Regions from separate parts of the Mesorhizobium sp. ESP7-2 genome, predicted to be linked through region 2. Evidence: riboswitches for the same ligand, from Rfam matches in the RefSeq annotation. Region 2 holds a riboswitch; the other holds the start of a gene.
The links. A riboswitch is a leader RNA that binds a small molecule or an ion and turns the genes downstream of it on or off. The one in region 2 is predicted to bind thiamine pyrophosphate.
Positions count from the first base shown of each region.

Region 1: it holds a riboswitch for thiamine pyrophosphate, as region 2 does, so the genes downstream of both, thiB (thiamine ABC transporter substrate binding subunit) here and LB543_RS10235 (YkoF family thiamine/hydroxymethylpyrimidine-binding protein) in region 2, are expected to answer to the same signal.

Region 1 is NZ_JAIUGQ010000022.1:793-11,033, forward strand. It holds gene LB543_RS20220 (amino acid ABC transporter ATP-binding protein) at 1-101, opposite strand, end outside; gene LB543_RS20225 (amino acid ABC transporter permease) at 98-778, opposite strand; gene LB543_RS20230 (amino acid ABC transporter substrate-binding protein) at 915-1,688, opposite strand; gene LB543_RS20235 (RNA polymerase factor sigma-32) at 2,007-2,870, shown strand; gene LB543_RS20240 (M48 family metalloprotease) at 2,887-4,356, opposite strand; gene thiQ (thiamine ABC transporter ATP-binding protein) at 4,594-5,370, opposite strand; gene thiP (thiamine/thiamine pyrophosphate ABC transporter permease) at 5,363-6,982, opposite strand; gene thiB (thiamine ABC transporter substrate binding subunit) at 7,106-8,104, opposite strand; TPP riboswitch at 8,148-8,262, opposite strand; gene LB543_RS20260 (thiamine diphosphokinase) at 8,350-8,994, shown strand; gene LB543_RS20265 (ABC-F family ATP-binding cassette domain-containing protein) at 8,996-10,241, shown strand, end outside.
Region 2 is NZ_JAIUGQ010000008.1:2,459-22,188, reverse strand. It holds gene LB543_RS10320 (carbohydrate ABC transporter permease) at 1-657, opposite strand, end outside; gene LB543_RS10315 (extracellular solute-binding protein) at 740-2,353, opposite strand; gene LB543_RS10310 (LacI family DNA-binding transcriptional regulator) at 2,711-3,739, shown strand; gene LB543_RS10305 (aconitase X swivel domain-containing protein) at 3,748-4,188, opposite strand; gene LB543_RS10300 (aconitase X) at 4,185-5,435, opposite strand; gene LB543_RS10295 (ABC transporter ATP-binding protein) at 5,509-6,576, opposite strand; gene LB543_RS10290 (ABC transporter permease) at 6,576-7,364, opposite strand; gene LB543_RS10285 (ABC transporter permease) at 7,364-8,227, opposite strand; gene LB543_RS10280 (ABC transporter substrate-binding protein) at 8,292-9,353, opposite strand; gene LB543_RS10275 (PfkB family carbohydrate kinase) at 9,393-10,370, opposite strand; gene LB543_RS10270 (ADP-ribosylglycohydrolase family protein) at 10,370-11,398, opposite strand; gene LB543_RS10265 (GntR family transcriptional regulator) at 11,423-12,148, opposite strand; gene LB543_RS10260 (DUF3309 family protein) at 12,514-12,678, opposite strand; gene LB543_RS10255 (methyltransferase family protein) at 13,060-13,740, opposite strand; gene LB543_RS10250 (ABC transporter substrate-binding protein) at 13,935-14,951, opposite strand; gene LB543_RS10245 (ABC transporter ATP-binding protein) at 14,944-15,711, opposite strand; gene LB543_RS10240 (ABC transporter permease) at 15,708-16,511, opposite strand; gene LB543_RS10235 (YkoF family thiamine/hydroxymethylpyrimidine-binding protein) at 16,555-17,163, opposite strand; TPP riboswitch at 17,154-17,267, opposite strand; gene LB543_RS10230 (hypothetical protein) at 17,258-17,455, shown strand; gene LB543_RS10225 (hypothetical protein) at 17,473-17,832, shown strand; gene msrA (peptide-methionine (S)-S-oxide reductase MsrA) at 18,021-18,539, opposite strand; gene LB543_RS10215 (glycosyltransferase family 39 protein) at 18,716-19,730, opposite strand, start outside.

The DNA.
Region 1 (10,241 bases), on a different contig from region 2:
CCGACCAGCGCGGTGACGCTGCCCTCGGCGATGGCGACCGTCACCCCCTTCAGCACAAGATTGTCGCCAAAGCGTTTTTCGATGTTGGCGAGGCCGATCATGAGCGTGCCTCCAGGAAGCCGCCATAGCGGTTGAGCCGCTCCTCCAGCCGCGTCTGCAAGGCCGACAGCACCGAACTCATCGCCAGATAGAGGATCGCCGCCTCGACATAGAGGATGAGTGGCTCATAGGTGGTGGCGACAATACGCTGCGCCGCCTGGAACATCTCCGGCACGGTGATGGCGGCGGCCAGCGACGTGTCCTTGACCAGCGAGATGAAGGTGTTGGAGAGCGGCGGCACCGCCACCCGGCCGGCTTGCGGCAGGATGGTGCGCCGCATCGCCTGGCTCCAGGTCATGCCGATCGAATAGGCGGCCTCCCACTGGCCTTTCGGCACCGAGCCGATCGCCGCGCGGATGATTTCCGACGTGTAGGCGCCGATGTTGAGCGTGAAGCCGATCAGCGCCGCGGTAAAGGCATCGAGCAGGATGCCGACCGACGGCAGGCCATAGAAGATCAGGAACAGCTGCACTAGGAGAGGCGTGCCGCGGAAGATCCAGACATAGAAGCGCACGAGCGCCACAAGCGGCTTCGGCCCGAACAGCCGGCCGAGCGCCGCGCCCAGCCCCACCGTCAGGCCGAGCACGAAGGAAAGCAGCGTCAGCGGCACGGTGAAGATCAACGCTGCCCACAGCAGCGAGGGCAGCGACTCCAGCATCAGTTGCAGCCAGTACGGCACGAAATATCCTCCGGAATGGACGGGCAGCGTCATCGAAGCGCGAATGCGTCAGCCATATCACGACAAAAGCGGCGAGCCGTCAAAGACGGCTCGCCGCTGGATGGGCTGCAGGGCGGCTACCCGCCCCGCTTTATGATTACTTCGAGACGTCCTGGCCGAAATAGGTGTCGGCGATCTTCTGGTAGGTGCCGTCGGCCTTGATGTCGGCAAGGGCCTTGTTGATGGCCGCGACCAGCTCCGGATCGCCCTTGCGCACGATGACGCCGGAGTAATCGGCATTCTCTTCCTGGGCGGCGATCTTCACATTGGCGTCGGGCTTGTGCTTCTTGAAGTCGAGGAACGACAGGCTGTCATTGATGGTGGCGTCGGCGCGGCCGGTCAAAAGCAGCTGGATCGACTGGTCGAAGCCATCCGTGCCGACCAGTTCGGCGCCATTCGATTCGGCCAGCTTGCCGAAATTGGAGGTCAGCGACTGCGCCGCCTTCTTGCCCTTGAGATCTGCGAAGGTCTTGATGTCGGTGTTGTCGCCGCGCACGATCAGCACCGCCTTGGAGGCGATGTAGGGATCGGAGAAAGCGTACTTGGCCTTGCGGGCATCGGTGATGCCGACTTCGTTGATGACGGCATCATATCGCTTGACGTCGAGGCCGGCGATCAGGCCGTCCCACTTGCCCTCGAGGAACTCCGCCTTGACGCCGAGCTTTTCGGCGATCGCCTTGGCGATTTCGACGTCGAAGCCGACGAGCGCTCCGGATGCATCATGATAGGTGAAGGGAGCGTAAGTGCCTTCCGTGCCGACCTTGATGACGCCAGCCTGCTTGATCTGGTCGAGATTGGCGCCGGCATGGCCCGATGTGACCGCCAGGGCCTGCAGCGTTCCGGCGATAATGAGCGACTTGAGCCATTTCATTTTTCTGTGATCCCGTCCTTGGCCTGATGTCAGGCATGTTGTGAGGGCTGGAAAATGACAGATGCGGATCGAAAAAATAAGGAACGAAATTTCAAAAAGGCTCAGTTCTGAAAATCAAATACTCCAAAAGAAATTTCTTTGCAGCATCGGAAGTCCGGGCAGCCGTGCCGAAATTGCCCGGACGTCATCGCTCGCTTGCCTGCTCCAGCGGAACCTTTCCCGCGCATGGCAGTTTTGGCTGTTCTAGGGCACGACGCCGTCATTTCAAGCCGGTTCTTGCCAGTTTGTCATTCGCACGCCTGAGCCAAGGAGCGCCTTATGATGGAAGACACGGCAGGTCGGGTCATGGTCCGCGCGGCAATGAGGGCGCCTTACCTTGAGCGCGACGAGGAGCATCGGCTTGCACTGCTCTGGAAACAGGACAACGATCAGAATGCGTTGCACAGCATCACCGTTGCCCATATGCGGCTGGTCATTTCCATGGCCTCGAAATTCCGTCACTACGGCCTGCCTCTCGGCGACCTGATCCAGGAAGGCCATGTCGGTCTGCTCGAGGCCGCGGCTCGCTTCGAGCCCGAGCGCGAGGTGCGGTTTTCGACCTATGCGACGTGGTGGATTCGCGCTTCGATGCAGGACTACATCCTGCGCAACTGGTCGATCGTGCGCGGCGGCACTAGTTCGGCGCAAAAGGCCCTGTTTTTCAATCTGAGGCGGTTGCGCGCCCGTCTCGCGAACGGCGCCGAACCACTCTCCAACACAACCCTCTACCGCGAGGTGTCGGTTGCGCTCGGCGTTTCCGAAGCTGATGTGGCGTTGATGGATTCGCGCCTGTCGGCGCCCGATTCCTCGCTCAACGTGCCGCTTGCCGACGATGCGGGTGCGACCGAGCGGATGGACTTCCTGGTCTCGGACGATCCCTTGCCCGACGAGATTGTCGGCGACAAGATCGATATCGCGCGCCGCGCGCTCTGGCTGAAGGAGGCGCTTCAAGCGCTCAACGCCCGCGAACTCCGCATCATCGAGGAACGCCGGCTTACCGACGAGGGCGCCACGCTCGAGGCACTCGGCGAGACGCTCGGCATTTCCAAGGAACGCGTCCGCCAGATCGAAGCCCGCGCCCTGGAAAAGCTCAAGGTCGCGCTGGTGAAGCAGAACCCGGAATTCATGGCGACTGCCGCCTGATCTCGCGCAACGGCGCTTACTTGTCGGTGACGATCTTGACCTTGTCGCCGGCCGAAACCGCGGCCCCCGGCGACAGCGCGTTGAGCACGCGGAACAGGTCGAGCTTGCGGTCGACGCCCACCATCTGCGCGGCAAGCGAACCCATGGTCTGTCCTGGCTGCACCGTAAGCACACGGATATGCAGTGGCTTCAGGGCCGCTTTTTCGGCGGGACTGAGGATGTGGAAAGAGCCACTGACCGAGCGCGCCACCGTTTCCAGCGACGCGCTGGCCGAGGGGGCCGCGGTCAGCAGTCGGTAGACCTGGCCGCCGGCACGGATCACCGCGATGTCGAACTGCCAGCCTTCGGCGCCGGCATGCGCGGTCGCGGCCTCATTGCCGTTGATGGTTTCCTGCTTGACGGTGCTGTCGTCGAGGCCGGCCACCCAGCCGCTTCTGATATAGTCGGTCAAGGCGCGGTTCTTGTCGATCGAAACGCCGTCGAAGCGGATCGCTATGTCGCCCGGACCCGTTGCCGTCACCGCTGCCGCCGAATTGTCGATGATGAAACCGTCCGGCACCGTGAACGACACGCCGAGACCCGGATGCAGGAAGGTTTCGCCGCGCACATAGCCCTCTTCCGGCGTGTCGCCATAAAGCAGGCCGTCTATGCCGGCGAGGAAGGAATCGCGATCGCGCGTGCCGAAACCGGGCGCGCCGAATTGGCGGGCGTGGCGCTGTGCCAGATCGATGCGTTGCGGCGTGCTGGGATGCGTGGCCAGGAAGTCGAGGCTGGCGTCCGTGGCACCGCTGATCGAACGGAAATCGGTGTAGGCCGACATCGACTGCAGGAAGCGGCCGGCGGCATAGGGATCGTAGCCGGCTTCGCCGATCGACTTGATGCCAATGGCGTCAGCCTCCAGTTCCTGGTTGCGCGAGAACTGCGCCAGCCTGAGCTTGCCGCGGATCAGTGCTGCCTTGGCGGTCGGGCTGTCGCCGAGCACATCGGAAACGACCTTGGTCGCAAGGCCTTCCTCGGCCTCCAGCTGCTGGCGTTGCAGGCCGTGATTGGCGGTGACGTGTCCCATTTCATGCGCGATGACGGCGGCGAGCTCGGACGAATCATTGGCCAGCGCCAACAGGCCGCGCGTGATGTAGAGATAGCCGCCCGGCAGTGCGAAAGCGTTGACGTTGGGCGAATTGAGGATGGTGATGCGATAGGTCTGGGTCGGGTTAGCCGACACCACGGTCAGATTGCCGACCACCTTGGCGACCATGCGCTCGAGCTTGGGATCGGAATACTCGCCACCATAGGTCGCCAGGATACGCGGATGCTGCGCCTTGGCGAGTTCGGCAAGCTTGTTGTTGGCGGCGACATTGTCCACCGTGATCGGCTTGTCGGATGGCTGGAAGCCGGATTCCTGGACTTCCGGAGGCGTAAACATCTGGCAGCTTGCCAGCGCCACGGCAAAGCCGGCGAGCGCGAGAAAGCGCGCCAGCGGATTCATTCGTAGCCTGTCAGCGCCGATCGCCAGAATGGCTTCCTTTCAGGTCCTTGCGCATGGCCAACGGACCGTGTCATGCGCAAAACAAACTGCTACAGCGTCGGTCGCGCGCTCGGGGCGGGCAGCAGATGCTGTAGGCAAATCACGGCCTGTGCCGGACCGGTATCGAGCGGACCTAGCCACACTACTCCAGTCATGGCAAGCAAGCGCCACATCGCCTCGGGCCGGTTTGAGCGTAAATTATGTCCGCTTCCGGGCAATATCTCGTGATAAGGCATCCCCGGCAGCCGCACCGATGTAGCGCCGGAACGCCTCCGGACCAGCCCCTGCAAAGAAATCGTCGGAGGTGCCTGTGGCGGCGACGGCGCCATTGTCCAGAAACACCACCTTCTGGCCGATCCGGCGGGCATCCTGCGGCTGGTGCGTGACGAACAGCACCGTCATGCCACGCTCGGCATGGAGGCTGGCAACCAGGTCGAGCATGTCGTCGCGCAACGCGGGTCCGAGCGAGGCGAAGGGTTCGTCGAGCAACAGCACCGGGCGGTCACGCACCAGCACGCGAGCCAGGGCGACGCGCTGGCGCTCACCGCCCGAAAGTTCACGCGGCAGCCGCTTCTCCTTGCCGGCAAGGCCGGTGCGCCCAAGCGCCTCCGCGATATCGGCGTGGTCGGCATCGGTCAGTCGCAACGATGGCGAACGGCCGAGCCCGACATTCTGCTCGACGGAAAGATGCGCGAAAAGATTGTTCTCCTGGAACACCATCGACACCGGCCGCACGGCCGGCGGCTCGCCGCCGACATCGGCCCCGCCGATCAGCAGGCGCCCGGATCTCGGCGTCTCGAACCCGGCCACCAGATTGAGCAGCGTCGACTTTCCCGAACCGCTCGGCCCCATGATGGCGGTGATTTGCGCAGCCGTGAACTCGACATCGAAGGCGAACAATGCCTCGCCATAACTGAACGAGACCTTGTCCAGCCGCACCGTAACCCCCTTGCCGTCAGCAGCCCTGTCAAACATCGCGGGCCATCCCCTTTCCCAGCCGGTCCGCTGCCAGCACCAGTGCCAGGCAGACAAGGCCGAGTAGCAGTGCCAGGCCGGCGGCGTCCTGCGTGCGGTAGCTGCCCATGCGAGCCAGGAGAAGGTAGGGCAAGGTCTGAACGGAATCACTGCCGAACAGGGCGATGACGCCGAGATCGCCAAGCGACAGCGCCATGGCGAACGCAAAGGCGGTGGCGAGCGGCCGCCGCAGCGACGGCCAGTCGACCAGCCGCAGTCTTGCCCAGCCGGAAATGCCGAGCTGCGCGCAGAGCCGTTCGTGACGCTCGCTTGCCGCGTCATAGGCGGGACGGATGGCGCGCAACGCGAAAGGCATCGCCATGACGGCGTTGACGGTGACGACCATGAGCGGGGCGATGGCAAAGACATCGCCGACATGGCGCAACAGAAGGAACCAGCCGGCGCCGATGACGATCGGCGGCACGACCAGCACAAAGCCGGCGCCGGTATCGGTGGCATGTTCGAGCAGTGTCCTTGGGCCGGAGCGGCGGTTCAGCGCCAGCGCCCGGCGCGCCATGGTCAGGGCCAGCGAAAGCATCACCGAAAGCAGCGCCGACAGGAAAGCGAGCACGGCACTGGTCAGTGTCGCCTGCCGGACAGTGGCCTCGCCGGCCAGCCGGCCGAGATCGGCGCCCAATCCGGCCGCCACGGTCGCCGCCATCGGCCCGGCAACGAAGAGCGAAGCCAACACGATGAGGATAGCGTTCAGCGAGGCCTCGGTCCTGTTGACCGAGAGATAGCGGCGCGGCGCGACCGGCAGGTTGGTGTCGCCGACGACATTGGCGCCGAGCCGGGTCAGCGCCAGCACCACGATGAAGGTCAAGCCGATCTGCAGCAATGTCAGCGCGACAGCCCGCGCGGGATCGAAATCGAAGCGCAATGCCTGATAGATGCCGACCTCCAGCGTCGTCGCGGCCGGCCCGCCGCCAAGCGTCAGCACGATGGTGAAGGATGTGATGCAGAGCATGAAGACAAGTCCGGCGACGCCGGGCAAGGCGGCGCGCAGCGTCGGCCATTCGATCAGCCGGAATGCCGGCCGCGCTCCCATGCCGAGTTGGCTCGCCAGCCGCCACTGGTCCGAGGGAATGGTTTGCAGCGCCTCGAGGAGCAGGCGAGTGGCCAGCGGCAGGTTGAAGAAGACATGGGCAACGAGAATGCCGGACAGGCCATAGATGCCCGGCCAGTCCCGGCCGCCAACCCAGTTGAACAGGCCGGCGAAATAGCCGGCGCGGCCATACAGCGCCAGGACGCCGAGCGCCGCGACGATCGCCGGCAGCGCCAGCGGCACGGCGAAGAGCCGCAGGATGAAGGCGCGGCCTGGGAAACGTGGATGCCGCGACAGCGCCCGCGCCACGAACAGGGCAGGCCCGACCGAGAGCAGTGTCGACAGGGCCGCCTGCCAGAGCGTGAAGCGCACGACACGGAAGAGGTAAGGATCGAAGGCGGCCCAGGCGCCGGAAAAATCGTGGGCGCCTTCGATGATAAGGCCGGCAAAAGCGCCGCCGATCAGCAGTGTGGTTGCCGCGAGCGCGGTGATGCCGGCGGTGATGCGGGGATCAGATGCGCGTTGCACTGAGAACCAACGATCGACTTGGGAAACATTGTGTTCCTTGGCGCCCCCCTCGTGGGGGAGATGTCCGGCAGGACAGAGGGGGGCGCCGTAGAGCGGTCATCTCACGAGATTAGCCCACAAAACCTACTTGCTCATCACCGCCAGCCATTCGTCCACCCAGGCCTTGCGGTTGGCGGCGACCTCCTCGGGGCTGAACAGCAAGGTCTTGGTCGGCTTGACCAGTTTGTCGAAGGCGGGGTTGAGCGGCTTGTCGGTCTTGCCGGCCGGGAACATCCAATTGGTCTCCGGGATGGCGTCCTGGAATTTCGGCCCGGTCATGAAAGCCATGAACTTGGCCGCCAGCGGGTTCTTGGCCCCCGTGGTGGTGATGCCGGCAACCTCGATCTGCAGGTACTCGCCCTCTTCGAAGGATGCCGCCTGGTAGCGCTCGGTGTTTTCGGCGACCATGTGGTAGGCCGGCGAGGTGGTGTAGGACAGCACCATCGGCGCCTCGCCCTTGGTAAACAGGCCGTAGGCCTCGCTCCAGCCCGGCGTCACGGTCAGCACCTTGGCCTTGAGCTTGGCCCAGGCTTCCGGTGCCTTGTCGCCATAGACCGACTTCACCCACAACAGCAGGCCGAGGCCCGGCGTCGAAGTGCGCGGGTCCTCGATGACGATCTTGTCATTGGCACTGCCCTCGACCAGGTCCTTCAGGCTTTTCGGCGGCGTCTTGAGCTTCTCGGTATCATAGACGACGGCGAAATAGCCGTAGTCGAAGGGGACGAAAGTATCGTCGCTCCAGCCGCCCGGCACATTGACATCGCTCACCGTGCCATGAGGCGCGAACAGGCCCGACGCCTTGGCATCGGCGGTGAGATTGGTGTCGAGGCCAAGCACGATGTCGGCCTTGGTCGCTGCGCCTTCGAGCTTGACACGGTTGAGCAGCGCCACGCCGTCGGCGACCGAGACGAATTCGACATCGCAGCCACATTCGGCCTCGAATTCCTTCTTTACCACCGGGCCTGGACCCCAGTCGGCGGTGAAGCTCTCATAGGTATAAACGGTAAGCTTGTCCTTGGCCAAAGCCGGCCCTGACAGGGTCACTACCACGGCTGCGACGAGAGAATTTAAAAGCGTGCGCATCGGCGCCTCCTTCGTTTGCGTTGAAAGGAATTGAGGCGTCGGATTGTCCGAAACGTCTAATCCCTCCGCCGGTACAAACCGGATCAGGTTCAGCGGGTTGGCGAGACTACCTCTCAGCCGGCCCGCGAAAGTCGCGTCCGGCACCCCGTTAGAGCGTTTCGACACATAGGCCCGGCCGATGGGACGCGCAAGTGGGAGTTTGCCGCCTTCCGTTTCCCGTGCCGGGCTGGTAAGGGCGACAGGATATGAGCACATTCACCATCCTGCTTGGCGGCGATCTCATCCGCACGCCCCGGCTCGACCGCCAGGTCGAAGGCTCGCGCGTCATCGCCGCGGACGCCGGCATCGGCCATGCACCGATGCTGGGCCTTGTCCCGGAACTGTGGGTGGGTGATTTCGATTCCGTGCCGGCCGATCTGCCGGAAGTTCTCGCCGCCGTGCCCCGGCAAACCTTCCCGGCGGAAAAGGACAAGACCGACGGCGAACTGGCGATCGCGGCAGCGCTCGAGCGCGGGGCGACTCGTCTTGTGCTGGCGGGCGCCTTCGGCGGCAAGCGCGCCGACCACGCCTTCCTGCACTTGGCGCTTGGTCTGCGGCTGGCCGAAGCCGGAACGGATGTGCTTCTGACCAGCGGCGCCCAGGAAGCTGTCCCCTTGCTGCTCGGCAGGGCCGGCTTCGATTATGCCGACGGCACGCTGTTTTCGATACTCGGCTTTTCCGAACTCTCCGGCCTGACCGTAACCGGCGCCAAATGGCCGCTCGACAAGGTCGAGGTGGCTTTCGGTTCGTCGCTGACCATTTCCAACGAGGTCAAGGGCCGCCTCGACATCGCGCTGGGCCATGGCCGCGCACTGCTGCTCGCCCATCCCTATCCATTGCCCGAAAGCTGACATGGCCCCGCCTCTTCTCAATCTCGACGGGATAAGACTGACTTTTGGCGGCACGCCACTGCTCGACGGCGCCGCCTTGACCGCGTCGGCCGGCGACAAGATCGCGCTGGTCGGCCGCAACGGGTCCGGCAAGTCGACGCTGCTCAAGATCGCCGCCGGCCTGATCGAACCGCAGGATGGCGAGGTGTTCCGCCAGCCCTCGGCGACTGTGCGCTATCTGCCGCAGATGCCCGACATGGACGGCTTCGCCAATGTGCGGGCCTATGTCGAGGCCGGACTCGGGCCGGCCGACGATCCCTATCGCGCCAGCTATCTGATGGAGCATCTCGGCCTGTCGGGCGAGGAGCGGCCGGGCGACCTGTCCGGCGGCGAGGCCAGGCGCGCCGCGCTTGCCCGTGTCATGGCGCCCGAGCCCGACATCCTGCTTCTTGATGAGCCGACTAACCATCTCGATCTGTCGGTAATCGAATGGCTGGAAGAAGAGCTCGTCCGGACTTCCTCGGCGCTCATCGTGATCTCGCACGACCGCCGCTTCCTCGAACGCGTGTCGCGCGCCACTGTCTGGCTCGACCGTGGCCAGACCCGCAGGCTGGACAAGGGCTTTGGCCATTTCGAGGAATGGCGCGACCTGGTTCTGGAAGAGGAAGAGCGCGAACAGCACAAGCTCGGCCGCCAGATCGTGCGCGAGGAGCATTGGTTGCGCTATGGCGTGACGGCGCGGCGCAAGCGGAACATGCGACGCCTCGGCGAGCTGCAGACCATGCGCCAGCGCTTTCGCGGCCATCGCGGTGCCGAGGGCTCCGCGACCTTGGTGGCAAGCGACGCCGCCGAATCCGGCAAGCTGGTGATCGAAGCCAAGAACATCGAGAAGGGCTTTGGCGACCTCACCGTCGTCAAGGGATTCTCGACCCGTATCCAGCGCGGCGACCGCGTCGGCCTTGTCGGGCCGAACGGCGCCGGCAAGACGACGCTTCTGAAGATGCTGACCGGCGAGTTGGCGCCGGACGCCGGATCGGTACGGCTCGGCACCAATCTGGAAATCGCCACGCTCGACCAGAAGCGCGAGGCAGTCGATCCGCAGGAGACATTGGCACAGTATCTGACTGACGGGCGCGGCGAAAACCTCGTCATCAATGGCGAGCAGCGCCATGTCGTCTCCTACATGAAGGATTTTCTGTTCAAGCCGGAACAGGCACGCACGCCGGTGCGCGAATTGTCCGGCGGCGAGCGGGCGCGGCTGATCCTGG
Region 2 (19,730 bases):
GTCCGACCAGTTGAGGATGAAGACGAAGAGGGCAGCGCTCGCCAGCGGAGCACGCATCATAGGCAGCGTGATGCGGGTGAAGACGCGCAGCCGCGAACAGCCCTCGACCAAGGCGGCTTCCTCGATCTCGCGCGGCCTGTCATCGAAGAAGGTCTTCATCAGCCAGAAGGCGAACGGCAGCGTGACGATGGCGTAAATCAGCGCCAGCCCCCACCAACTGTCGGTGAAGTTGAGGAAGGCCCACATGATCATGACGGGGATCATCACAGCCATCGGCGGAAACAGCCGGAGCTGGATCAACGCCAGCGGCAGGTTCTGGCCCGAGCCGAAGCGCGACAAGCCGTAGGCGGCGGCCGTGCCGGCAGACATGGCGATCGCGGTGCCGAACACCGCCGACAGAAGCGACGACAGGATCGGCTTCAGCGCTGTGCGGTCGAGCGCGACGATCAGATTGTTGGTGGATTCGCCGAACACGAACTGGAAATTGCTGAGCGTCGGGTTCTTCGGCCACCATGTCAGGTCCGCACCCGTCGCCGACCATTCTGCGATCGGCTTGAAGGCCATCGAGACCATCCACAGGATCGGCACCAGCGTGACAGCCATCGCCGCGAGGATCGCGGCGTAGCGGAATATCTCGAAGGGGACGGAACGCTTCATCTGGCTGCTTTTGCTGGTGGCGTCGGTTGCGGAGGAGAAGAGCTTTCGCCCCTCCCCTCCGGCTGTGATCCAGGGAGATGGATCAGCTGATCGGATCGAGAACGGTAGGCCAGGCCTCCTTGTTGGTCCTGATGGCTTCGAGCAATTTGTCCTCGCCGATGCGCCGGGCGATCTTCTTCCACTCGGCTTCCGTATCGGCCATCGCCTGCTCCGATGTCTTGGCCTTGGTCAGCGAGGCCATGAGGTTTTCGTCCAGCGCGTTGTGGAAGGCGGTGGCGCCGGGATAGTTGATGGTCGGCACCGTGCGGGCGACCGTCTCGCGCACCACGTCCATGTGGTAGGCATGATAGGTCTGGCGCACCAGCGGATCGGAAAAATCCGAAAGCCGGAACGGATCGAGATAGCCGCCGGGGTTGGCGCTCATCCAGGCATAGATGCGGGCCGAACCCAGCCATTGCAGAAGGAGATAGGCAACCTCCTGGTTCTTCGACTGCGACGAGACCATGCCGGTCAGCGAGAACCAGAGCACCGAGCGGCTGATCAGCTTGCCGTCGATCTCGCGGCCGGGCGGCAGCATCGAGCCGATCTTGCCGGTGACCTTGGAGTCATTGTTGCCGGCATTGTCGAGGAATTTCGGCAGGTTGGAAAAGGCGCAGGTCATCGCCGCGCCGCCCTTGGCGAAATTGCCGTACTGCTCCGGCCAACCCCACGAGATCGCATCCGGCGAATGATGGGCAAGCGATTCGACATATTCGTTGGTGGCCGCGATGCCGTGTTCGGAATTGATCAGCGGCTTGCCGTCATCGCCGAACAGGAACTGGTTGGGCGAGGCCATCGAGACATAGCGCTGGTACCAGTTGGTGTAGCCCCAGCCCTGGTTGCGCAGATCGGTGGAGCCGAACAGGCCCTTTTCCGGGCGTTGGAAAAAGGCAGCGATATCGCCGTGCTGCTTCCAGGTTTTCGGCGGCGCCAGATCGTAGCCGTATTTGTCCTTGAAGGCCTTCTTCTCGGCTTCGTCGCCGAACAGGTCGGCGCGGTAGACCCAGGTCTGGAAATCGCCGTCCAGCGACACGCCATAGTTCGAGCCGCGATATTTGTTGAGCAGCGACACACCCTTGGCACCGTCGACATAGCCTGTCTTGGGATCGTCCCATTCGGGCTTGTACTGGGCGACGAAATCGTCGAGCTTGGCGATGCCGCCGGTCTCGGCGAGATCGCCAAGGCGGTTCCACTCGGTCGAATAGATGTCGTAGGCCCCACCCTTGGTGGAGATGTCCTGCATCGTCTTGGTGAATTCCTGACCGTTCGGCAGGCCGACGATCTCGATCGGGATCCCGGTTTCCTTCTCCCAGAGCTCCTTGATCGACGGCGCGCCGGCCGGGAAAGGCTGGGTGAGCTGGCCGATCGAGCCGTCCGACAGGCCAAGCACGATCTTGGCCGGCGCCTTGCCGGCACCCTTCAGCGCCTTGGCGGCCTCGACGGCGCGGCCTTCCGGCGTGTCGGGACCGTATTGATAACGCTCGGCGCCGTCGAAGCCGGTCGGCCCGCCGATCATGCCGGGCGCCAGTGCGTCGGCTGCATAAGCACGGCCGGGACGAATGAATTGTGGCGCGATACCTGTAGCGGCTACGAACACCGCTGCCTTTCCTCCGGACGCCAGCAACCGGCGCCGCGAGATGCGGATCAGATCAGACATTGGAATTCCTCCCTCAGGCCCAATGTTTCCTCCACGAGCCCATGAGGGATATTGACGGCAGGACCGGAAGGCTGTCAACATCATAAATAATCAAAATACATCACAACATCGCAGAGAGGCGGAGAAATGCGTCATTCCGGGGTTCATACACCTCTCCAGATGCCTCGATTTGATGGGAAATATCTCTTCCCGTCTCGTCGCGAACATGCCGGGCGACTTGATTTAGCCTGGCGGCTTGCGCATCGGCCAAGGCCGGATACATCATTTCCCATCAGAATCGCGGATAGCGAGGCGTTGGCACCATCAGGCCGGCAGCCGTCATTGCGTGATCTTGATGCATTGAGGAGATGAAAGACCGTGCGTTCCACCCTGACTGACATAGCCCGGGAAGCCGGCGTCTCCGCCGCCACCGTCGACCGCGTGCTCAACAATCGTCCCGGCGTGCGGGCGCGCACGCGCGAGATCGTGCTCGAAATGGCGCAGCGCCTCGGCTACATCGCCGAGAGCCCAAACGGAGCGCCGGCTAGGCCCCTGCCCGGCGAGATCATCCGGCTCGACTTCGCGCTACCGGCGGGCACGAATTCCTTCATCAAGATGCTGCATCGCCACATCGAGGCGCAGGCCCTGGCACGCCCCGATCTCGACGTCCACATCGCCACCATAGAGGGCTTCAATCCCGACCGGCTCGCCCGCCTGCTGCAGGATCTGCGTGGCCAGACGCAAGGCGTCGGCGTCATCGCGCTCGACCATCCGACCGTGCGTGAAGCGATCCGCTCGCTGTCGGCCAACGACGTCAAGGTGGTGACCATCGCTTCCGACATCCTGCATGTGCCCAGGGTCGCCTATATCGGCATCGACAACCGCGCCGCCGGGCGGCTGGCCGGCTATCTGCTCAACCGTTTCATGGGTTCTGGACGCCCCGGCAAGGTGGCGCTCTTCGCCGGCTCGCTTTCCTACCGCGGCCACGAGGAACGCGAGATGGGCTTCCGGCACATATTGACCGAGGAATCACCCAATCTCGAGATTGTCGAGATGCGCGAGATGCTCGACGACCGCGAAAAGGCCTATTCGGAGGCCTCGGCTCTTCTGGAACGGCACCCGGACCTTGCCGCGATCTACAATGTCGGCGCCGGCAACACCGGCATAGCGCGTGCGCTCAAGGAGCGCGGCCGTGCCCAGTCCATGGTTTTCCTCGGCCACGAGGCGACCGACGGCACCAAGGAGCTGCTGCTCGACGGCACGCTCGACGCGGTCATCGACCAGAACCCGCGCGTCGAGGCCCGCGAGGCGCTCAACATCCTGACCCATGCCGTACGGGGGCTGCCCTACGAATTGCACCAGCCAAGGCTGCAGGTGATCTTCAAGGAGAACATCCCGGAGATTTGAAGCAATCTTCAGATCCTGCGGACGATCGCCCGACCATCCTCGCGAATGCCTATCGCAAGGCGTTCGCCGGAGACGAGACCTGCTATGTCGCATACGACCAGCGGCATGCTGATTCCGTAGAGAAATTCGGCAACGATAGCGCCGACGGCAAGGATCGGGTCCGGCCGCTCCAAGAGAATGCCCGCCGGCGCGGTGCCGCTGCGGATCGCCTCCGCCAAGACCGAGGATGAGGACGACGAGCCGCGCCCGCTCGGCATGACAAGGATCCTGCCGGCCACATTCTGCCCAAGGCCTGGATGCGAATGATCTGTTATGCCACCTGTCTCGGCGTCGATGCCGCCCCAGAAGCTGAGCGGCTGCGAAAACACCAAGGCCTGCCCTTCGGCGGCGCCGGCCTGTTGGAAAGTGCCCAGCCTTTCAGCCGCGTCCGTTTCAATCCGCTGCGTCATGACGCACTCCGCACGACGTGCCCGATCGCGGCGGACCGGATGCAGTCCCTCATATCGGCGAAGGCGACGGTCACGCCGATATTGCCCGGCGCGTAATGCGCCCATTTGCCGGAATTGGTCATCACCACGCCGTCGAGGCGTTCCAGGATCGAGGTGACATAGGTGCAGGTGTCGGCAACCGCGATCAGGCCGAGTGCTTCCATGCCGTCGAGCGCACCCTCCTCCTGCAGCCGCATCAGCGTCGCGCGCCCGGTGTTGACGTAGATCGGGATCCCCTTGCCTGGCGCTGCCTCTCGCAGCAGCGGCAACAGGCGCATCCACTCCTCATGCGAGAAATGCGGCGTACCCAGTGAGACGGCCGAGAGCGGCGCGCCATCGGGCACTCCAGACAGCCTGGAAAGCGCATGATCAATGTCGGCGCGACTGATGCGAAACGTCTCCTCAGGGGCGTGACCGTGGAACGCCTCTGCAAGCGTCCCCGCCTCGGGCGTGATGCCAGCCGCATGGAACAATGCCACCGCGCCTGTCGTTGCCGCCGCCGCGCCCAGCGCCTTAAGCTGGTCCTCGTCACGCGGTTCCGGCAGGCCCGCGATCACCGGAACACGATCGCCACAGGCTTGCCCAATGATCAGTCCGACGCCGACGAACAGACTGTCGCTCGGCTCTGAACCTGCGATGTCCAGTTCGAACAGGATGCGGCCGCGCCGGTTCTCGCTGAGATGCAAGCCCCAGGCCGGTGCGCGCCCGGTCATGGCGCAGCACAGATCGATGAAATCGCCATAGCGGTTGGTGCGCGCGCCGATCACCGAATTGGCGAAAACGATGGCATTGGATTCGCCCCAGGCGATCTGCTGGCCTAATTCAGGCCGGAAGCGTGTCTGATAAGGCGCGCAGGTGAAGGTCGCCTGGCAGCCAAGCTCCAGATGCGCCTTCATCAACCGCCGCGCCGGCACTTCTTCAGCCACCGGCATCTTGACCATGCCGGGATGGATGAGGTCGAACGAGCCGACATTGAGCGTCGTCGGCACACGTACACGGCCACCGCCCTCGACCAGTCTCTCTACGAAATCGAGCCCTGCCTTGCCGTGATAGAGGCAGCCATCGATATGGGCACCGGTGATGTCGAGCAGGCTGCCCGCGCCGATCGCGTTGGAGAAGGCGACGAGGATTTTCATGGCGGCGGCGGCGGCCGGCCCGTGGTCGCCCTGTAACATCGACTGGTCGTCAGCAGTCAATTCCAGCGTCATCAGTGTGCTCCGGACTTGTGGCCGGATATGCTGTTCCTCATCGCCTGCTGTCTGGCAAGAGCCGAAGCAAGGATCAACCCGCCGTGATCAGCACCGTGCTCTCCGGCGACCACCGCAGCACCACATCCTGCCCCTCCGCTAGCCTGTCAGCGCCGGTGTTCTGCACAATGACCTTCAGCGTCTGTCCGGCGCGTTCGACGAAATAGGTGCTGTTGTTGCCGGCGAAGATGCGCTTCGACACCTGCCCCTTGAGCATGTTGGCGTTGGCGGTATCCATGACTCCGGCATCGGTACCAATGCGGATGCGCTCGGGCCGCACGGCGCAGCTTGCCTTAGCGCCGGCGGCAAGCGTTTCGCCTGCCCCCGCTGCGATCGCCGTGCCATCCGCCAGGCGGATGCCATTGCCGGTCGCATCACCGCGAAAGATGTTCGCGTCGCCGAGGAAGGTGGCGGCGAACTCGCTCTTTGGCCGGTCATAGATCTCTTCCGGCGGCCCCTCCTGCACGAGCCTGCCGTCGCGCAATATGCCGATGCGGTCGCTCATCGTCAGCGCTTCTTCCTGGTCGTGGGTGACGAAGATGGTGGTGATGCCGATCTCGCGCTGGATGCGCTTCAATTCGATCTGCATGTCGACGCGCAGCGCCTTGTCGAGCGCGCCGAGCGGCTCATCCAACAAAAGCACGCGCGGCTTGGTGACGATGGCGCGGGCGAGTGCCACGCGCTGGCGCTGGCCGCCGGAGAGCTGGTGCGGACGCCGCCCGCCGAGCTTGCCCAACTGCACGAGGTCGAGCGCACTCTGGACCTCCGTGGCGATCACCGCCTTGCCCTCGCCGCGCACCGACAGGCCGAAGGCGACATTGTCAGCGACGCTCATATTGGGAAACAGCGCATAGTTCTGGAACACCATGCCGATGCGCCGCTTCTCCACTGGCACCCGCTCGACACTCTCGCCGCCGATGGCAATGCGGCCACTGTCGGGAAAGTCGAAGCCGGCGATTTGCCGCAACAGCGTGGTCTTGCCGCTGCCCGACGGCCCAAGCAGCGCATAGAAGCCGCCATCGGCGAAATCGATGGAGACATCGTCCAGCGCCTTGTGCGCGCCAAAGCTGCGCGAGACGTTCGATACCTGCACTCCGGCCATTATTTCTCTCCGCCGAATTTGAAGAACCGCGCCGTCAGCAGCATCAGCGCCATCGACACGACGATGATGATGGTCGAGACCGCATTGATCTCGGGCGTGAAACCCTTGCGGATCGCGGCGTAGATTTCGACCGGCAACGTCGTCTGGCCCGGCGTCGCCAGGAAATAGGAGACGACGAACTGGTCGAACGACACGGCAAAGGCAAACAGCCCGCCGGCAATGACGCCAGGCATGATCCAGGGCAGCGTCACGCGGTTGGTCACCTGCCACTGGTTGGCACCGAGCGAACGCGCCGCCTCTTCCAGCTCCGGCGCGAAAGTCTGCAGCCGGGCCGAGACGACGACGATGACATAGGGCAACGCCAGCGCGACATGGCCGAGCAGGATGGCGAACAGGCCGCGCCCGATGCCGACGCCGAAGAAGAAGATCAGCATCGCCGTGCCGGTGATCAGCCACGGAATGGCGATCGGCGGAAACAGCAGGGCCTGCAAAAATTTCTTACCGCGAAACTCGTAACGAAAGAGCGCCAGCGACGCCGCCGACCCGAGCACGGTCGCAATAACAGTGGTGATGATGGCGATCTCGATGCTGTTCCAGGTCGCCGCGATCAGCTGGTCGTTCTGCCACAGCGAGGCGTACCACTCGGTCGTCCATTCGAAGGGCAATTGGTAGAAGGGCGAGACGTTGAATGACATCAGCGCCATGATGATGATTGGCAAATAGAGGAAGGCGAGCAGCAGCCCGACATAGAGGCGACCCAGCCATTCCAGGATGCGTGTCGTCGCCATCATGCCGCCCTCCGCAGCACGGGCGAAGCGACCCCCAGGATGACCAGCACGACGGCGAGCAGGATGAAGGACAGTGCCGCGCCGAGCGGCCAGTTGAATACGGCGACGAACTGGTCCTCGATGATCGTCCCGTAGAAGGTGCCGGTGCGGCCGCCGAGAATGCGCGGCTCCATGAACGAGCCGACCACCGGGACAAAGATGAGCGCCGCGCCCGCCACCAGTCCCGGCAGCGACAGCGGAATGATCACTCGCTTCAGCACCTGCAGCCGAGAAGCGCCGAGCGAGCGCCCGGCCTCGATCAGCGAGTCGTCGATGGCCTGCAGCGTTAGATAGCAGGTCAGCACCATGTAGGGCACGTAGGAGTGCACCAGCCCGATGATGACGGCCGGATAGGAATACATCAGGTCAATGTTGATCTTGAACGGCAGCACCGCGTTGAGCGCGGTGTCGAGAATGCCGCCTTCACGCAGCACCATCGCCCAGGAGAAGATGCGTACCAGCCCGTTCGACCAGAACGGCAGGATGACCAGCAGGAAGATCGCCTCGCGGCTGCGGCCCTTCAGCACCTTGGCCAGCACATAGGCAGCAGGATAGCCGATGACCACGCACCAGAGCGTCACCTCCAGGCCTAGCCGGAGCGAAGCGAGCAGCAGCGTCAGATAGAGGCTTTGCGAAAAGAAGGCCGCATAATTGCCAAGCGTGAAGGCCCATGGCTTTCCCGTCAGCGGCAGGTCGGTCATGAAGGAGAAGAAGACCATGGCCGAGAGCGGCAGGAAGATCGCCACCGTCAGCCAAAGATAGGCCGGCGCCAGCAGCGGCAGCGCCGATCTCAGCCCGCTGCGCGACGCGACCGCACCTGCCATGATACCCACCTCCCCAGGATTGAAGAACCAGCCGGCGCGAACCGCCGGCTGGTCCCGAAGCTCGTTACTTCACGTCGACCTTGAGCTGCTGCCAGAGCGCCAGATAAGCCTTGCGTTGCGCGTCGGTGATCGGCGCCTGGAACTGGATGCGCTTGGCAACCTCGGGATCGCCCATGACCTTGCGGTTGAAGGCATCCTCGGGAAGCGCGTCCACCGCCTTGGTGTTGGCTGACACCGGCGCGCCGACCTTGGTCACCCATTCGACGTAGAATTTCGGGTCGATCATGTAGTTGATGAAAGCCTCCGCACCGGCAACGTTCTTGGAGCCGACGGGAATGGAGAAGGCGTCGAGCCAGGCAACGGCGCCCTGCTGAGGGATGACCAGCGAGACCGGCAGCTTGAAATGCGTCTTGGCGCGGTCGGCCGAACCGCTCCAATAGGTGCCGATGTCGATCTGGTTGGAAGCAACCATCTGGTTCCAGTCGTTCTCCGAGCTCCAGAAGGTCTTGATCTGCGGCATCAGCGAGGTGAGTTTGGTCTTCACCGCCTCCATATCCTTGATGTCGTTGATGTTCTGACCGGTGGCGATAGCGCCGAACTGGACCGCCTCGACGGCGTCGTCGCGGATGACGACACGGCCTTTATGCGCCGGATTCCACATCTCGGCGATCGAAGTCGGCGGTTTGTCGAAGGATTTTTCGTTGATGGCAAGCGCTGTCAACCCCCACACCCACGGCACGCCATAGACCTTGCCGTCATGGTCGAGCATCGGCGAACTCGCCTTGTCCTTGCTGATATCGGCATAGTTCGGCAGCTTGGAGACATCGATCGGCTGGATCAGCTTTTCCGCCATCGCCTGGTCGTTGAAGGCGGCATTGATCATGACGACGTCATAGAGGCCGGGATTGGTCCGGATCTTGGTCAGCATTTCCTGTTCGGAATTGAAGAAGTCGTTGACGACCTTGTTACCGGTCGCCTTCTCGAAAGCAGCGATGGCCCACGGCTCGTCCGCGCCGTAGCCTTTCCAGTTGAGCACATGCACCTCGTCGGCCTTGGCGGCGAAAGCGAGTGCGGAGGTGAAGACGGCGGTCGCCGTCAAGAGAGCAGTCAAGTCGGGCATGCGCATGGTTCGTTCCTCTCTGTGTTTGCCCGCTTCCGGGGCTTGTCAGGCTGTCTGATGGGCCTTCCGTGTCTGGCCTGGCGCGCCGGTCGAAGCGGCCTGGCTCAGGAAAGTCTGGATTTCCTCGTCGGCCGGTGCCGATGAGCCGCCGTGGCGTGTCACCGAAATGGCCGCCGCCGCGTTGGCATAGGCCGCGGCATCGAAGGGAGGCACGCCACGCGCCAACGCGCTGACGAAGGCGCCGATATGCGTATCGCCGGCGCCATTGGTATCGACGGCCGCCACCTTGAAGCCGGCTATGGTCCGTGCAGTGCCGTCGGCCAGCCGGACGAGGCATCCGCCTGCGCCAGCTCGGATGACCACGCCATCGGCCTTCGCGCAATGATCCGTCAGAAGCCGCGAGGCGAGAGCCTCGGCGTCGCCGGCGCCGGCAATCTCGGCCGCCTCCGTCGTGTTGCAGCTCAGCCAGGTCGTGCGGGCAAGCACACGATCGAGAATGGCACGTGGGATGTCCGCAATAACCGGCGTCGGATCGAAGACGAAGGGAACAGCTGCCGGCAACGCCTCGATCCATCCGGTCAGCGCATCGCGGCTCCCAGGATAGCTCAGCGTGTAGCCTGACGTGAACACCCAGTCGTCAGACCCGATCGCCACCGGCGCCATCAGATCGAGGCTGAGAGCGCTCTCGGCGCCTGGCCACGAGACGAAGGTGCGTTCGGCATCGCTCGATATCATGACGACGCAATTGCCGCTGTCCATCAGAGGCGACGGCGGCGTCAGCGTCTCGATGCCCTCCGCGGCGAAGGCGGCACGCAGGAAGTCGCCATTCGGACCGCTGCCGAGCTGGCCGCCAAACACCACCTTCATACCGGTGCGGGCCGCTGCGGCCATCATGTTGAAGCCGCCGCCGGCGACCTGCGCATAGCTCGACGCCGTCTTCTCGCTGCCGGGCGCCGGCAAGGCGTCGATGCGGTAGACATAGTCTACCACCGCGCTGCCGATATGGACGAGACGCCCGCTCATCATGCCGCATCCTTGCCGGAACCGGCGTTGCCGACGCGACCGTTCGACATCCGCGCCGCGACAAGATCGGTGGCCAGCGCCCGAACCTGCGCCATGTCGATGCCCTTGAGATCGGCGATCCGATCCTGCGGCAGATACGAAAAGCCGGTGCAGGCGCCGGCCATACCGGCCGCGATGGCGCCGATCGTGTCGGTGTCGCCGCCAAGATTGGCGCTGATGATTGCCGCCTGCCATGGATCGCCGTCGGCGACTTGCAGCACGGCGAAGGCAGCCGGCACCGATTCCTGGCTGGCGACGCCGGTGCCAACCAGATCGACAATCAACCGGGTCGCGTCCCTCTTCACCTTGCCGCGCACCAGATCCTGCGCCCAGGCGATGCGCGCGGCTATGTCGCCACCGGTCACCCAATGGCCTAGCGTCGCGGCTCGCCGCGCCGCCGCGACCGCGCTGTCGGAGGCCGCGCGCCAGTCGCCACCGGCGACGCCGCGGCTGACAGCGGCCGCGACGGCGGCGGCCGACGCAATCGCGATCGACGTGTTATGCGTCGCCCGGCAGGTCTCGGCCACCTTGGCGACGAACGCATCGAGCGGCTCCAGCGACATCATGATGCCGACCGGCGCGATACGCATGGCCGCGCCATTGGTGTCGCCGCTACGCCCCGCCTCTTCCGCCGGCACGCCATTGTTGATGGCATCGATGGCGCGCTTGGTCGATGGCCCCAGGAGATCGTAGCTGCCGCGCGCCTTGACCTCACGCTCCCAGTCGAGCAGCGCGTTGACCCAACGCGCATGGTCGAAGCGATCGCCGGATTCAATGAGGATGCGGCCAAGCAGCAATGCCTGTTCGGTATCGTCGGTGATGCTGCCGGCCAGCAGCCCCTTCGACACCGGATGGTCGGCGAAAGGCGTCACGAAATCCTCGACATGGCCGTAGAGTTCGGCAATACGGACCGGCGACAGAAGCTGCGTCGGCATGCCGAGTGCGTCGCCCAGCGCGCCGCCGACAAGCGCACCCATTGCGCGATTCATCTCAAACTCGTTGTCCGACATCGCTCAGAATCTCATATGCAGCGCGAAATGCGCGGGGTTGAGCAGGCTGGTGACATATTCGATCGGCCGCTCGTCGGCCGCACGCGTCAGCCGGCGGCCGCGCAAGAACGGCGTGCCTTGCGGACAGCCGAGGATGGCGGCGTCATCGGCATTCAGCTTCTCGATGTCGACCCACTCCTCGCCATGGTCCGGTACCAGCCCCGCCCCGCGCAGCGTCTGGTGCAGCGACCCCTCGCGCAGGCCACGCAGCGGCACGTCCTCCAGTTCGGGCGACAGCGGCAGGCGGCTGCGTTCGATGGAGATGGCGTGACCGTCACTGGCATTGGTGCGCACCCGGTCGACGGCGATGAAGAACGGGCTTTCGACGTCCAGCAAGGTCGCCAGTTCGGCGTCCTCGATGACCTCCAGCCGCAGCGTCCGGGTTTCGGCATTGGCGCCCGCATTGGCCAGCGCTCGCGACCAGCCGATGGCGTCATCGACCGGCTTGCCATCAAAAGTGACGAAGGAGCCGATACCGCCCTTGGTGGTGATCAGCCCGCGACTGGACAGCTCCTCGAGACCCTTGCGGACGGTATTCCGGCTGACGGAGAAGCGCTGGACGAGCTCGTTCTCGCTCTGCAGCCTGTCACCGAAACCAAGAACGCCGGAGCGTATCTCGTGCTCGAGAACGGTCGCGATCTGCTCGGGCTTGCCCGTGCCGGGAGACAGTTGAACCGCGCGCCGCTTCATATACCTACCTGTTCAGTGAACCTGTATAATCCTGTTCAATATCTTGCTATGTGAACTCTGTCAACGATCGGCGCCCACGGACGCTTCACCGCAAGTCGCCCCGCGTCCGCCCGGCGGCGACCCGGCACTTCGAGGCAATCGCTTTGCTAAAAAGAAAGCCCGCTCCGGGGACACCGGGGCGGGCCTTGGAGGAGAATGAAGGGGTGGGACCCTCTCCTCTTGTTTCCACGGGGGGTGTGGACCGCAATCACCATACGCGAGTCCCGCGGAATGCCGGATCACAAGGCGGCTTGCTTGCATCACAATTCGGTGCCCGGCGACGTGAGCGTGGTCACGCGATTGCGATTGCCGCCGTGATCGAACTGCTAAATGCGTCCCAGAACCACAAGGATGATGACGATGAGCAACACAAGTCCGAGACCGCCACCACCATAATAACCGGTTCCATAGAACGGGCCGCCGCCGAGACCGCTGAAGCCGCCTAGCAGCGCGAGGATTAGAATAATGATAAGTATCGTTCCAAGACCCATGGCCTTCCCTGCTCCTGAATGCGCGCTCTCGCGCGGGTTCAACATCGCGCCATTTCGGATGTTGCAAAGGTATGAACGTTTTAGGGAGGCTGGCGTTCCGCCGGACCATCGCGGCTACGGAACGCTCAGGGCGCAACGCGGAAAGCCGCCTGGACGGCGGGCTTTCCGACCGGCCGGAGGCCAGGAGAGTGCGGTCAAAGCCCCACGGCTGGTTCCGCGGCCTGCCTGAGCCTCAGCGGCGTGAAATTTGCGGGAATCTCGCTATTGTCTGCATGCAATCCTGTCCGGATTCCCGTTGACCAACCTCAAACCGCGTCAGTCCGATCCGTTGGCCTATCCCAGAAAAATTGGATTGGCGGCAGTGCCTTGGCGATCTTGCTCTCAGAAGACCCGGTAGCACAACCTGTAGCGCACGCGTTCCATGTAGGCGCGATACTCCGGCACGGCGGCCAACAGCGCCTCCTCGCGCAAGATGCGGTAAAGCTGGAGATAGGTGATCACCGCATAGACCGCGAGATTGTGGAAGGAAAAGGCCGACAGGAGGTAGAGCACATGGCCGGCGAGGTAGCCGGCATAGATCGGATGCCGCACCAGCCGATAGGCACCGCCCGTCATCACACCGCGATTGGCGGGCAGGATCGCAAAAGAGCGCCCCAGCGAGATCTTGCCCCAGATAACGAACAACAGTGCGATGACCTGTAACGGCGCGGCGACGTAAAGGGGGACGAGTGCGATGCCTGGTTGGAGGCTGATCAACGCAACGCCAAAACTGGCCGTCACCGAAACGATGACCGTAAGCGGATTCCAGTCACGCGTCACCGGACGCCGCGACAGAAGCAGCCAGGTGAAGGTGAGTATCTCGGAAATCGCCACCAGCGCGGCATTGAGTCGAGTCGGATCCTCGACAAGCTGATAGACGCCGCGATAGACGAACAGCCCCGCGCACAGCAGCGCACAGGCGCGAAAGAAGCCTTCGCGCAGGTCGAGCAGAATCTCGTGCTTGCGCGCCGCGGACAAAAGCCTGTTGTCGGCCGCACGCGAAAGTGTGTCACTTTTTGACATGAGCAAGGCAAGCATCCCGATGATCCCTCGGGGCGACCTTCGCACGCAACCATTGCCGGGCCGTTAACCGAGACGATCGGATCGGCATCAAACCGGATCGAAGGTGAAGGCCGTACCCGCGGTTTGTCGGGCTGCGACCTAGCCACATCCTCGCGTCCAGCGTGGGACGATACGACCTTTCTCCGCGTCGGTGCCTATCTGAGGTACCCGTTGCTGAAATATCCCGCGAAATCCGGACGTTGCGCGACAATCTTGCCATCGGCGTCGTGCAGGATGCCGGCGGCGAAGAGATAGGAGCCGATCGCTTCCATCTTGGCCGGATTCATGATGCCGATGGCACCGTCTTGTCCGCGCAGATAGTGCCCCTCGATCAGTGTCTTCAACGAGGCATGGATCAACGCCGGATTGGTCAGGGCGTCCTTGTTGGCCGCGATCAGCAGCGTGGCGGCTTCCTCTGGATGATCGACCGCCAACTGATAGCCGCGCCGCGTTGCCTGGATGAAGGACGACGCCAGTTCTGGGTTTGCCTTGAGATACGCTTCGCTCGAAGAGATGAGCGTCGTGTGCTCGTCGGGGACGCCATAGTCGGCGTAGACGAAGCTGCGCTGCTTGACCCCTTTGAGTTCGGCTTCGACGCCCTCCCAAGTCGATACTTCGAGCGTGAAGTCGACCGAACCGTTGGCCAGCGCCTCGTAGGCGGAAGTGCCGAGCGTCACCGTCTCGAAACCGCCCTTGCCGCCATCGTGGCGGATGATGGTCGAGATCAGCGCGTTCTCCCAGGCACTGCCGAAACCGCCATAGGTTAGGCCATCCAGATCCTTCGGGCTTTTGATCGCACTGCGCGCCGCATTGAACACCAGCCGACCTGTTTCGGACTGCACCACGGCATAGACGGCCTTCAAGTCGGCGCCGGCGGTCTTCTGGGTGAACAGGCTAATGGTGCCATTGATGCCGAAATCGGCGACGCGGTTGGCAACAAGCGTGCCGGCGCCGGTGTCGCTGTAAGGCACAATATCGACCTCCAGACCGGCCTCGCGATAAAACCCCTTGTCGCGCGCGACGAACAGCCCGATGTGGTTGGTGTTGACCGTCCAGTCGAGGGCGACGGTCACCTTCCGCGTTGCCGCGAAGGAGCGGCTCGACCCGGTGATCAGCGGTACGCTGCCGGCAAGTGTGAGCAGCAGAGCTTGCCTGCGCGTCAAGTCAGTCATGATCATGTCCTTTGGATGGCTGGAGGTTGAGCAAAATATCGAGGATCTCGGCCTCGAGTGCCCCGGCCTGCCGTGTGGCAGCGCTGGTTGGATCGCGCGGGCGCGGCAGTGGCACCTTGATCTCGCGCACGACACGGGCCGGCCGCGCGGACAGCACATAGATGCGGTCGGATAGGAACACGGCTTCGCGTACATCATGGGTGATCAGCAACGCCGTCCAGCGATGATGCCGCCACATCTGTTCGAGCCAGCGCTGCATGGCCGCGCGGGTCAGTGCATCGAGCGCGCCGAACGGCTCGTCGAGCAGCAACATGTCGCGTTCCTGCACCACGGTACGCAGCAGCGCCGCGCGCTGGCGCATGCCGCCCGAAAGCTGCGTAGGGAAATGCCGCTCGAAGCCGGCAAGCCCGAACTCGGCAAACAGCGGCGCGACCCGCATCCGCGCCGCCTTGCGGCTGACGCCTTGCACCTCGAGCCCGAGGGTCGTGTTGTCGAGAATGCGCCGCCACGGCATCAGCGCGTCGCGCTGCGGCATGAAGGCGAAATGCCTGCCGTGATCGTCGAGCGGCGCACCGTTGAAGAACATCTCACCCTCGCCCTGCTCGGCGCCGGTCAGAAGCTGGAACAGCGTCGATTTGCCGGCGCCCGAAGGCCCAAGGATCGAGACGAATTCGCCGGCATCCACGCGCAGCGAAATGTCGGCGAGCACTTCGAGCCCGCCAAAGGCCTTGCGCATATGCCGCAATTCGAGCCGGCTCATGGTTGCGGGCCTTTTCCGGCGGCTCGTTCCCAGGGCATGGCAAGTCGCTGCAGCAGCACCGTCAGCCCGAACAGGACGAGAGTGAGCGCTGCGCTGACGCCGACGGCGGCGAGCACCAGGTCTGGGCGGAAATTGTTCTTGGCGTTGAGCATGTAGATGCCCAGCCCTTTGGCCGCGCCGGCATATTCGGCGAAGATGGCGCCGACGACGGCATAGGTGATGGAAATCCTGAGGCCAGCGAAGAAATAAGGCAGCGCCGAAGGCAACCGTGCCAGCATGAAGACCCGCCAGCGCCCTGCTCCCATGGCGCGCAGCATCTGCCCGATCTCGACCTCGGTAGCCTCGTAGCCCTGCACCAGGGCCACCAGCATCGGGAAGAAGGTGACCAGCGCCACCAGCATGATCTTGGGCATCAGCCCGAAACCGAACCACAGCACCACCAATGGCGCGATGGCGACCAGCGGCAAGGTCTGGCTGACGATGAACACGGGAAACAGCGCGCGCCGCAAAGGCTGGAAGAAGTCGACCAGCATCGATAGCGCGAAGGCGGTACTGAGCGAACAGGCAAAACCGATCAGCGTGGCGCGGATGGTGGGAACGGCGTTGTCGAGCAGCGCGTCACGATTGAGCACCGCCTGTTCGAAGACGCGCGAGGGCGGCGGCAGAACCGTCGGCTTGATGCCGGAATGGTTTGCGTAGAGTTCCCACGCCACGAACACCAGACCGATCGATATCACGGCCGGCGCTGCCTGGGCGAAGAAGCCCGCGAGGTGACGCGGGTTGAATGACGATGAAGCCACGAGAGGATGACCTTGACGGCGCTCGCGCGTCGGCGCGAGCGGTTCAGACGGCAGTGGGACTGTTGGCCGAAACCGTGACGTCGAGGGTTACGTGACCTGCGCCTGGCCCGAAGCGGCAGAAGGCTTCATCGAGCGCCGAGAAGATCGCTCCGGCATCGCCGCGCAACTTGGTGCAGAAATTCTTGGAGCGATCGTAGACGCCGGACTGCTTCAGGAAATCGATGCAGCCATAAATCTCGTCCATGTGGTCGTCCGTGCCCATCACATAGAGCGAGAACTGCGCCGCCGCTGGCTGGCCGGTGGCGGGCGCACCGCGCACGGCGGCAATGGCGGCTTGCTTGCGCGGGCCGAGTGGCCCGGCAGGTCCGCCGAACGTGTCGGAGCGGCAGATCGGATCGTCCGGCTCACCTGGGCAGCCACGCGAAATGGTGGCCGACAGCACGCAATGCTTGCCGCTGCCGGACGCAGCCACGAAAAGGTCGCGCAGCGCCGGGAACAACACCTCGGGGGGGCCGACCAGCAGGGTCGAGATATCGTCGGTCTCGATCCTGAGCCTGTCGCGATACGGATCGAGCGCGCCGAGCGCGCCCAGGATGACGCCGACAAAATCGTCGGCCATGGGATATAGGGAAACCTGTGCGCCTGAAAACATCGCCCGCCTCGCTCCGCTGGTATTACCCAGATCAGCTTCTAGGGTCTGTGGGCTTGCCGCCCCCGTCTCAGCCCCGACCGTACGGAGCACCCCTGTGGATGGCGGCGTTAAAGCACCATTCGATCGGTTGGGAAAGCTATTTTTTCAGCAAGCTGCGACAAAAGCATTGCGCCAGCGTGGCGGCAATCGGGTGCCCGTCGGCTCGGAAATCTGTCTGGAACCTCGCCAGACGCAATCGCAGGAAAAGTGCGAAGCGGTTTTCCTGCCGGAATGCGTCAAAACAAAAAGATAGAGCGGTCAGTTGCTTCCGTGAAGCCTGTGAACCGCTCCGGCGACGAATTCACAGAATGGAGACAAGCCATGCTCACGAAAATCCTCGCGGCTTCGGCCTTCACCATTGCCCTTGCAACATCCGCCATGGCGCAAAGCAATAGCGCGGCCGGCGCGGATGGGTCGGGCGGCAGCGGCAAGTCGGTCACCGTAGACCCAAGTACCCCGGCTTCGCCCAATACAATCGATCCGGGCGCAACCAACAGCATAACCATCATGCCGGGAGACATGAATTCCAACGCGGATCAGAATTGCCCGACCAATCCGCAGGGCGCGCAGACGGATGCCAATGGCAACGCGACTGCGCCGACCGTGAACGACAAGAACTGCGGTAAGTAGTTTCGCGGCATGGAAAGCGCGGACGCAAGTTCCGCGCTTTCCATGCGCATTGGTTTTAGTATCCGTCACGACCGGCCGGCGGCTCGCGCCGATTCGAACTGTCAACCACCGGACGACGTTGACAGCCGCGATTGATATGGTCTTGCGGCAATCGGTGGGCGCTTATACCTGCCAACTGCCAAAAAAACTCATGAAACTGCCTTTTCGCGGACCGGCAGCTTCCAGCCTGGCCTGACGAAATGGCAGGTGTAGCCATTGGGATATCTCTCCAGATAATCCTGGTGCTCCGGCTCGGCCTCCCAGAACGCACCGGCCGGCGCGAGTTCGGTGACGACCTTGCCGGGCCACAGGCCGGAGGCATCGACATCGGCGATGGTGTCCTCCGCCACGCGCTTCTGCTCCTCGCTGGTGTAGTAGATGGCCGAGCGATAGCTCATGCCGACATCGTTGCCCTGGCGGTTGCGCGTCGTCGGATCGTGGATCTGGAAGAAGAATTCCAGAAGCTGGCGGAAGCTGATTTTCGCCGGATCGAACGTGATCTCGATGGCTTCGGCATGCGTGCCATGATTGCGATAGGTGGCATTCGGCACGTCGCCGCCGCTGTAGCCGACACGCGTGGCGAGGACGCCCGGGAAGCGCCGGATCAGATCCTGCATACCCCAGAAGCAGCCACCGGCAAGCACTGCACGTTCGCTCGAAGTCGCCATGTAACGTCTCCTCAAAGGCAATCCCGGGAAAAGTGTAACGGCTCTCCGTCGGGCATTGCGCGACAACAAATTCGGATAACCCCATAAATGGGCATTGTCGCCTGCTTCGTCCAGAGCGGCCATTCGGTTGCACCCGTGAAAGACACCTCAAAGGGAATGGGGTTGCATGACGCCGCTCAGATGCGCGGATGCCGGGTCCGGCTGCTGGCGGCAACCGGCAGATACCGCGGACCAGGCGGAATGGCGGCAAAACTGATCGCCACCGGCGGCGCCGCGCGCGACCAGTTGAAAAGAACGGTCTTGACCGGGATGTTGCCCAACCATGCCCGCAGCCGTGACGGCACGCCAGGACCCCGCCAAATCATCAGCACGCCATGGTCGCGCAACCGCTGCCTCGAGATCCAGGGTGCGAACCGCATATCGAGATCGGTGAAGATCGACGGCTTGTCATAGGCATTGAGGCCCGCCAGCATGGCGAGATTGGTGTCGCCACCGACGATGTCGAGCCGGCCAGGCGCCGCCGCGTGCCAGATTGCCTCTGCCTCGTCCGAGATCGGCTGCGCCGGCCAGCAGACGGCGTCCATGCGTCCCCGCACATTGCAGTTCGTCCAGCGGATGGCCGCATAGGCGCCCGACATGGTGACGATGCAGATGAACGCGCAGACCGCCAGCCTTCGCATCTCAAGGGCACTGAGCCGGTGGCCGAGGAGGGCGAGCACCACCACGCCGACAAGATTGTACATCGGCGCGCCCCAGGCTTCGCCGGCGCCGGTGAACAATGAGGCGACCATGATCAGCGTCGCCGGGCCAAGCCCCATCCACGTGAGATAGACCAGCGTACCGCGCTCGACGGGCTCTTGCGGAGCAGGCGTGCGCCGCAGCAGCCCTGATATCGCCAGCACTAGGAGGAAGCCGCAGAACCCGGCCAGTTGGACACCGACATAGTAGAGGCGCGCACGGTGTTCGCTCACCCAGGCGTCGCGGTCGGCGAAATAGGTTAGCGGCAGGAAATCCATGCGGTAGAGTGCGACGGCCAGCGGCGCGGCGACCGCGAGAAAAACGGCCAGGCCAAGCCATGGCCAGGGTGTCGCCAGCCGGCTCCGCGCGCGCGGCTCGTAGAGCAGCCAGAGGCCGCCGAAGGCAAGCAGCAGGCCGGTGGAGAACTTGGCGTAGAGCCCGATGCCCGACACC